Regions from separate parts of the Mesorhizobium sp. M0771 genome, predicted to be linked through region 2. Evidence: predicted binding sites of a transcription regulator. Region 2 holds the regulator's gene; the other holds the start of a gene.
What was found. The regulator PhoB, encoded in region 2, activates phosphate uptake and scavenging genes when phosphate is short. The targets are predictions, from matches to a motif close to TGTCATNNANCTGTCAT.

Region 1 (4,561 bases), on a different contig from region 2:
CCGGCGTCAGCGGCGGGTGAGGGCACGCGCCATATTCTGGTGCTGGAGAATCCGATCCACACCGACATCGCCATTCCCGTCGATGACGAGGTGCGCCGGCGCTTCCATTTCCTGGTCGCTGCCGGCATCCCTGTCGACGCCCCGGAAGTGCGCTACATCGTCTTTGGCTGGGGCGGCCGGGCCTTCTATCTGGAGACGCCGAGCTGGTCGCAGCTGAAAGCAGTGCCCGTCCTCAAGGCGCTGACACTGGACGCCTCGGTCATGCATGTCGATATCGCCGGGGCCATCGCCGAGCCGCACCCTGCTGTCACCGGTTTCGACATCGATGAGGAACGTTTTGCAGCGCTGCTCGACTATATCGACGCGAGTTTCCAGCAAGGGCCGCATGGTCCGGTCGTCATCGAGAACGCCGCCTATTCCAGCTTCGACCGCTTCTTCGAGGCGAACGGCCATTTCAACGCGCTTGTCGGCTGCAACACCTGGACAGCCGCCGGCCTGCGCACCGCCGGCCTGCGCACCGGCTGGTGGAACCCGCTGCCGGCCTCGCTGGGCTTGTCGATGCGGTTTTATAACTAGCAGTCCTTCATCGCACCGCGACAGTGTTGGATCTTTTGAAGTCAGCGGGACAGCACTCCCCTCTGGCCTGCCGGCCATCTCCCCCGCAAGAGGGAGATCAGCCGTTTTGCCCGCGCTCCTGCTGCAACGCCGGCGATTTTGGCGAAGGCGACGGCGACATCCAATCTCCCCCCTTGCGTGGGAGATGTCCGGCAGGACAGAGGGGAGTGGGAAGGATCGCTACGTCGACGATCTAGACTGCCGAGTGTCCGCTCGCCATCCATAGAGCCAATCGAGGTCGGCGGCGAGCTTGTCGGGCGAGCGCATGGCCAGGAACAGATTGCGGGCGATCGCCACCGGGCCGGCAGCATGCCAGGCGAGGCGGTTTACGGCCCCACGACGCGCGGCCTTGGCGACACGCGGCCGCCGAAGATTTTCCCAGATTCGAAAACTTCTGGGCAGATCGCCAGGGAAATCGGCGATAGCGTCGGCAAGCGTGATGGCATCCTCGATCGCCATTGCCGCGCCCTGCGCGGCAAACGGCGTCATCGCGTGCGCGGCGTCGCCGATCAGCGCGATGCCCTGCGGGCTCGTCCACCGCTTCTGTTCGACGGTGTGGATCGGAAAGGCCGTCCATGGGCCGGCCAGTGCCACAAGCTTCGTCAGGCCCGGCGCGGTGCCGCGCAGGGCAGCCGTGAGGATCGCGGGATCGGCATGGCCCGACCAACCTTCGGCCATGCGCTCGCCCTTGGTGAAGGCGGCGAGATTGAAGGCCCGGCCTTTGCTGACGGGATAGGCGACCATGTGGAAGCCTGGATGCAGGAACGTGGTGACGCAGTCGGCGGCGCCGATCGCGACAAAGGCTTCGCCGGAGGCGCTCTCGGCCGCGATCGTGACTCGCCAGGCGAGTTCGCCCGAAAAACGGCTTTTGACGAAGTCCTCGCCTGCGAGTTGCGCCCGGACCGCCGACCAGACGCCGTCGGCGCCGACCAGCAGTTTGCCGCGTGCCTCGATCTCGCGGCCGTCCACTTCGGCGGTCACGGCGACATATTGCGCGTCTTTGACGATGCCGGTCACGCGGGCGCCAGTGATGAACTCAATCTCCGGCCGTTCAGCCATTTGCGCCAACAGCGCTGCCTGCAGATCTGCGCGGTGAGCAACGAGATAAGGCGACTGCCAGCGCGCTTCGGCGGCGTGCCCGAGCGGTACCCGCGCCAGTTCGCGCAGCGTCCCGGCGTCCTTGAGCACGACCGCTTCCGGCCGCAACGCTGCGGGCAGCAGTCGGTCGAGCACGCCGAGTTTTCCAAGAATGCGTGTTGCGTTGGGCGAAAGCTGGATGCCGGCGCCGGCCGCTTCGAGGTGCTGTGCCTGTTCGATAAGCTTTACCGGATAACCCCGTCCGGCGAAGGCAAGGGCAGCGGTCAGCCCGGCGATGCCGGCCCCGGCGATTATGACCTGCCGGGACCTGATGTCTTCCATCGGGCTTGTCGCGGAAGGATCAGGCGGCCTGGTCGATATAAAGGCAACCAGCCGGCAGCGTTTCCGTCGCCCTCAGCTTCGCCGAATAGCGGTAGAGCGTCGAGCAGTAGGGACAGACCTTTTCATTGTCGTCGCCCATGTCGAGGAACACATGCGGGTGGTCGAAGGGCGGGTTGGCGCCGGTGCACATGAATTCCTTGACGCCGATGTCGATTGCCGGATGGCCCGCATCGTTCTGGAAATGGGGAATGGAACCGCCTGCCATCGTCGTCTCCTTGATCTCGTCGAAAAGCATCTGGAACATAACAGGCCTGTTTGCAAGATCGATGAAATGAAACTGTCGCAAAAGCCTGTCAGAGGATACGTTGAGCCGGTTAAGTGCATGTCCCTGAAATCGGAACGGTTTTCGCCGAAGGGTCATGCGCCACAAAAGCGTGTTAGAGGCATGGCACGTCCAGCGGCGCTCCAAGGGACGGTTGGCGGGGGAAGAGCAGGAACCATGAACGAACTGAAGCCGGTGCAGAGCGAATTCATCAATGTCGAGGTGGCGAGCCCCGAGGGCGGCAACCCCGATCGGTTCGTCAACCGTGAGTTCTCCTGGCTGCAGTTCAACCGGCGTGTGCTCGAGGAATCCCAGAACCAGCACCATCCGCTGCTCGAACGCGTCCGTTTCCTGTCAATTTCAGCCGCCAATCTCGACGAATTCTTCATGGTCCGCGTCGCCGGCCTTGCCGGCCAGGTGCGCGAAGGCATTGCGCTCAAGAGCCCCGACGGCCGCACGCCGGAGCAGCAGCTGGAACAATTGCTGCGCGAGGTCGAGCGGCTGCAGGAGGACCAGCAGAACAGCCTTTCGGCGCTGATGCTGCTGCTCAACAAGGAAGGCATTGAGAGCATCACCCGCGATGCACTGACCAAGGATGAGAAAGTCTGGCTGGAAGACCATTTCCAGGACCAGGTCTTCCCGGTCCTGACTCCACTGTCGATCGACCCGGCGCATCCGTTTCCGTTCATTCCCAATCTCGGCTTCTCGATGGCGCTGCAATTGCGCCACCGCAAGAATGGCGAGGAGATGAGCGCACTTCTGCGCCTGCCGGTGGCGCTGAAGCGCTTCATCCGCCTGCCCGACCGCAAGCAGCACGTTCGCTTCATTCCACTGGAGGAGGCTGTCGGCCTCTATATCGGGAAGCTGTTCCCCGGCTATGAGGTCAAGGGTTCCGGCACCTTCCGCATCATCCGGGACAGCGATATCGAGGTCGAGGAAGAGTCGGAAGATCTCGTGCGCCTGTTCGAGACGGCGCTGAAGCGGCGCCGCCGCGGTTCGGTCATCCGCATCGAATTCGACAAGTCGATGCCCGGCGAATTGCGCGAGTTCGTCGCCGGCGAGCTTGGCGTCTCTTCGAGCCGCATCAGCGTTCTGACCGGCCCGCTGGCGCTCAGCCAGATTTCCGAGATCGTCGCCGTGCCACGCGACGACCTGAAGTTCACCCCCTACAATCCACGCTTTCCCGAGCGCATCCGCGAGCATGGCGGCGACTGTTTCGCGGCCATCCGCGAGAAGGACATCGTCGTCCACCACCCCTATGAATCCTTCGACGTGGTGGTCCAGTTCCTGCGCCAGGCGATGGCCGACCCGGAGGTGGTGGCGATCAAGCAGACGCTCTACCGCACCTCCAACGACAGCCCGATCGTGCGCGCCTTGGTCGACGCGGCCGAGGCCGGCAAGTCGGTAACCGCCCTGGTCGAGCTCAAGGCGCGCTTCGACGAGGAAGCCAACATCCGCTGGGCGCGCGACCTCGAACGCGCCGGCGTCCAGGTCGTGTTCGGCTTCCTCGAACTCAAAACCCATGCGAAAATGTCGCTTGTGGTGCGGCGCGAGGACGGCAAGCTGCGCAACTATGTCCATCTCGGCACCGGCAACTACCATCCGGTGACCGCGCGCATCTACACCGACCTGTCCTTCTTCACCACCGATCCGACGATCGCGCGCGATGTCGCCCAGCTGTTCAACTTCATCACCGGCTATGCCGAGCCGACCGATGAGATGCGGATCGCCATCTCGCCGTTTACGCTGCGCAGCCGTATCCTCAAGCACATTGCCGACGAGGTCGCCCACGCGCTGGCTGGCCGTCCGGCGCGCATCTGGATGAAGATGAACGCGCTCGTCGATCCCAACATCATTGATGCGCTCTATGACGCCAGCCGTGCCGGCGTCGAGATCGATCTCGTCGTGCGCGGCATCTGCTGCCTGCGGCCGCAGGTGCCCGGCCTGTCGGAAAACATCAGGGTCAAGTCGATCGTCGGCCGCTTCCTCGAACACAGCCGCATCTATTGCTTCGGCAACGGCCATGGCCTGCCGTCGGACGAGGCGATCGTCTACATCGCCTCGGCCGACTTGATGCCACGCAATCTCGACCGCCGCGTCGAGACCATGGTGCCGATCACCAACCCGACGGTGCATGAACAGATCCTTGGCCAGATCATGCTGGGCAACATCATGGACAACCAGCAAAGTTTCGACGTATTGGCT
Region 2 (4,561 bases):
AGAACAGGAAATCGGCATTCGGATCCGAGCCCGAGCCCTTGATGAAGACATAGTTGCCTTCGGGCTTCGCCTTGAACACTTCGCGGGCCTGCATGCGGCCGACTTCCTTGTTGTCGAAGGTCAGGTAGAAGACGTCCTTGTTCTCGATCAGGCGATCATAGCCGACGACCGGAATGCCTTCGTCCAGCGCCTTCTGCACCGCCGGGCCGATGGCCGAGGCGTCCTGCGCCAAGATGATCAGCGAGTTGGCGCCCTGCGAGATCAGGCTTTCGACGTCGGTCAGCTGCTTGCCGGGATTGGACTGCGCGTCGGCCGAAATGTACTTGTCGCCGGCGGCTTCGATCGCCGTTTTCATCGCCGCCTCGTCGGTCTTCCAGCGCTCTTCCTGGAAGTTCGACCACGACACGCCGATGACCTTGTCCTTCGCCTGCGCGACCGACATCAGCGCCAGCGACATGGCGACACCCGCCAGCATGGCGGCTGCAAATCTGTTCATTATAACCCTCCCTGCGCCGCCCACGGCGCGACAAAACCGGCCCGAAGGCCTGCACAAAGAGGCTCCATTTTTTCGAGCCTCGAAAAAATACTGGTTCAATGATAAGGCACTGTCAACATCGATTATGATGGATTCTGATGGCGTTGCCGCATTTTTTCGAGCTCCGCAATAAACAATGACAGGGCTGCCGGCGTCTGCCAATATTTGGCTGGTGCCGTCGAACGCCTTCACTATCATGAGGCGCGAGGAGGCCGGGAGGAAAACAAATGTCGGTTGGGATCCGCCACGACGATCTGCGCCGTCGCAACCGTGCGATGGTGATTTCGGCCGTGCGCCGGGCCGGCCAGCCGTCGCGGACCGAGATTGCGGCGACCACCGGCCTCAGCCATTCGACGATATCGGCAATCTCGTCTGATCTAATTCAAGAAGGCATCCTGATTGAAGGCAAGCCTGGCGAGACCGGCTCGCTGAAACGCGGCCGGCCGCAGGTCGGCCTTGGCCTCAACCCGGAAGCGGCGGCGGTCATGACCGTGGTGCTGTCGCTGAACTTCCTCTCCGTCACCGTCATCGACTATGCCGGCCAGGTGGTCGCGGAAGAACAGCGCCGGCTCGACACGCTGACCATGCCGCGCGACGAGCTGATCGGCGAATGCGTAGCAATCGTCGGGCGGCGTCTCGCGGACCCGGACCTCGATGTCCAGAGCATCGCCCGCATTGCCATGGGCATCCAGGGCATCACCGATTCGCAGGCGCGGGCCATGCTGTGGTCGCCAATCACGCCACTGACCGACATTGCCTTCGCCGACATGTTGGAAGCGGAATTCGGCATTCCTGCCACCATGGAGAACGACTGCAATATGATGGCGGTGGCCCTGCAATGGCGCCAGCCCGAGCGCTACCGCGACAATTTCATCGCGATCCTCTTGTCGCACGGCATCGGCATGGGGCTGGTGCTGAAAGGCGAACTGTTCACCGGCACCCATTCCTCGGGCGGCGAGTTCGGCCACATGATCCACCGTCCGGGCGGCGCGCTCTGCCGCTGCGGGCGGCGCGGCTGCGTCGAGGCCTATGCCGGAAACTACGCCATCTGGCGCAGCGCCAAAATGATGGGCGAGGATGCCGAGCCGGTCGATATCGGCGACGCTGATATGCGCGCACTCGCCGCGCGCGCCCGCGAAACCGATGGCCCGGAGCGCGAAGCCTATCGCAGGGCCGGTGAGGCGCTCGGCTTCGGCCTCGGCAGCCTGTTTGCTCTGATCGATCCGGCACCCGTCGCCATGGTCGGCGTCAGCGCCGCCGCCTTCGACCTGATCGAACCGGCATTGCGCGAAGCGATCGCCCAGACCGCCGGCGGCCAGCACTCGAAATCGATCTCCTTCGACACCGAGCCCAACGAGCTGCCGCTGATCCGCGAAGGCTGCGCCATGCGCGCGCTCGGCTTCGTCGACCAGGAGATTTTCGCGCCGGGCATTCAGGCGAAATCCGGCAAGCATGTCGCCTGAATGGCCGGCAACGGCGCGACGCGCAGCATCCTAGTCTTCCCTAATAGCGTAGCCGGCGCCGCGAATGGTACGGATGACATCCGGCATGCGGCCGTTGTTGACGGCCTTGCGCAGCCGCCCGACATGCACGTCGACGGTTCGCTCGTCTATATAGATCGTCTCGCCCCAGACATTGTCGAGCAGTTGGCTGCGCGAGAACACGCGGCCGGGATGGCGCATCATGAATTCGAGCAGCCGGAACTCGGTCGGTCCGAGCCTGATCTCGCTCTTCTTGCGGTAGACCCGGTGCGATTCTCGATCGAGCACGATGTCGCCGACCTTGAGCACGCTCGACAGCACTTCCGGCTTGGCGCGGCGCAGCAGCGCTTTCACGCGCGCCATGAACTCCGGCGTCGAGAATGGCTTGACCAGATAGTCGTCGGCACCGGTGGACAGGCCGCGCACGCGGTCGCTTTCCTCACCGCGCGCGGTCAGCATGATGATCGGCAGCCGCTCGGTTTCGGGCCGCACTCTAAGCCGCCGGCAGAGCTCGATGCCGGAAACAGCCGGCACCATCCAGTCGAGCACCAGGAGATCGGGCACGTTTTCCTGCAGGCGGATCTCGGCCTCGTCGCCGCGTGTCACCACCTCGACCTGATAGCCTTCGGATTCGAGGTTGTAGCGGAGGAGCACGCCTAGTGGCTCCTCGTCCTCCACGACCATGATGCGTGGCGCGATCATATGCAGTTCACCCTCATCAGGCCGGCGTGGCCATCGCCGTCTCGTCCTGCTTCGGACGATTGGCGGGCAATTGCTGGCCGGTCAGCACATAATACGCATTTTCGGCGATGTTGGTGACATGATCGCCGATGCGCTCAAGATTCTTGGCGCAGAACAAGAGATGCGTGCAGGCGGTGATGTTGCGAGGGTCTTCCATCATGTAGGTCAAGAGCTCACGAAACACGGACGTGTATTTGACGTCGATGCGCTCGTCGTCATTCCTGAGTTTTGCAAGCGCTGCCGCATCGGTGGCGGCATATTCCTCGACGACGCCTTGCACCTGGATCAGCACCAGTTGCGCCATGGCGTCGATGGAGTGCGAGAGGTCGCGCGGCGTGACGCTCAAGCCCACGGTGCCGACGCGTTTGGCGATGTTCTTGGCGAGGTCGCCGATGCGCTCGAGGTCGCCCGCCATGCGGATCGAGCCGACCACGGCGCGCAGATCGTTGGCCATCGGCTGGCGCTTGGCGATCAGCGTGATGGCGCGGTCGTCCAGTTCGCGCTGGCGCGCATCCATGATGGCGTCGTCGGAAACGACACGCTGTGCCAGCGCATTGTCCGAATTGAGCAGCGCCCTGGTCGAGCCGCTGACCATCGAGCCTGCCAGATCGCCCATGTCGCGGATCAGCTTGCTGATCTGCCCGAGCTCTTCATCGAAGGAGGCGACGGTATGTTCACCCATGATCTTGGTCCTCGTGCCTGAAAATTCACCCGCCGGACGGCTCAGCCGAAGCGGCCGGTAATGTAGTCCTGGGTGCGCTTGTCGTCGGGGTTGGTGAACATCTTGTCGGTGGCGCCCTCCTCGACGAGATAGCCGAGATGGAACATCGCCGTGCGCTGCGACACGCGCGCCGCCTGCTGCATCGAGTGGGTGACGATGACGATCGTGTAGTTCTGGCGCAGTTCGTCGATCAGCTCCTCGACACGGGCGGTGGCGATCGGATCGAGCGCCGAGCAGGGCTCGTCCATCAGGATCACCTCCGGCGACACGGCGATGGCGCGCGCGATGCACAGGCGCTGCTGCTGGCCGCCGGACAGGCCGGTGCCGGGCTCCTGCAGGCGGTCCTTGACCTCGTTCCAGATCGCCGCCTTCTTCAGGCTCTGCTCGACGATCTGGTCCATGTCGGACTTGCGCTTGGCCAGCCCATGGATGCGCGGGCCGTAGGCGACGTTCTCGTAGATCGACTTCGGGAACGGGTTGGGTTTCTGGAACACCATGCCGACGCGGGCGCGCAGTTCGACGACATCGATGTTCTTGTCGTAGATGTCGTCTTCATCGAGCGTGATCTTGCCGGTCACCCGCGCCAAATCGATGGTGTCGTTCATGCGGTTGAGGCAGCGCAGGAAGGTCGACTTGCCGCAGCCGGACGGGCCGATCAGCGCCGTCACCTGGTTCTGACGCACGTCGAGATTGACGTCGAACAACGCCTGCTTCTCGCCGTAGAAGACGCCGACCTTGTCGCCGCGCATCTTGATGACTTCGTTCGACTTGGCGTTCATTTTGTCGCCCACTGCATTCTCAAGGGACTGTTCGGTCATGATGTTCATACCAAATTGCCTTTTTTCTACCAGCGCCGCTCGAAGCGGCGCCGGAGCACGATCGCGGTGATGTTCATGGCCATGAGGAAGACGAGCAGGATGATGATGGCGCCGGACATGCGCTCGACAAAAGCGCGCTCAGCCTCGTTTGCCCACATATAGATCTGAACCGGCAGCGCGGTCGCCGGATCGAAAGGCGTCGTCGGATAATCGGCGACGAAAGCGACCATGCCGATCAAGAGCAGCGGTGCTGTCTCGCCGAGCG

Region 1: a site for PhoB is predicted at 2,362-2,378, ahead of NKI05_RS14940 (RNA degradosome polyphosphate kinase). Genes of this name have one in related genera too.

The regions. Positions count from the first base shown of each region.
Region 1 is NZ_JAMYPC010000008.1:148,939-153,499, forward strand. It holds gene NKI05_RS14925 (TIGR02117 family protein) at 1-576, shown strand, start outside; gene NKI05_RS14930 (FAD-dependent monooxygenase) at 796-2,034, opposite strand; gene NKI05_RS14935 (zinc-finger domain-containing protein) at 2,054-2,299, opposite strand; gene NKI05_RS14940 (RNA degradosome polyphosphate kinase) at 2,534-4,561, shown strand, end outside.
Region 2 is NZ_JAMYPC010000020.1:53,726-58,286, forward strand. It holds gene xylF (D-xylose ABC transporter substrate-binding protein) at 1-496, opposite strand, end outside; gene NKI05_RS25630 (ROK family protein) at 763-1,998, shown strand; gene phoB (phosphate regulon transcriptional regulator PhoB) at 2,029-2,718, opposite strand; gene phoU (phosphate signaling complex protein PhoU) at 2,735-3,439, opposite strand; gene pstB (phosphate ABC transporter ATP-binding protein PstB) at 3,481-4,305, opposite strand; gene pstA (phosphate ABC transporter permease PstA) at 4,323-4,561, opposite strand, start outside.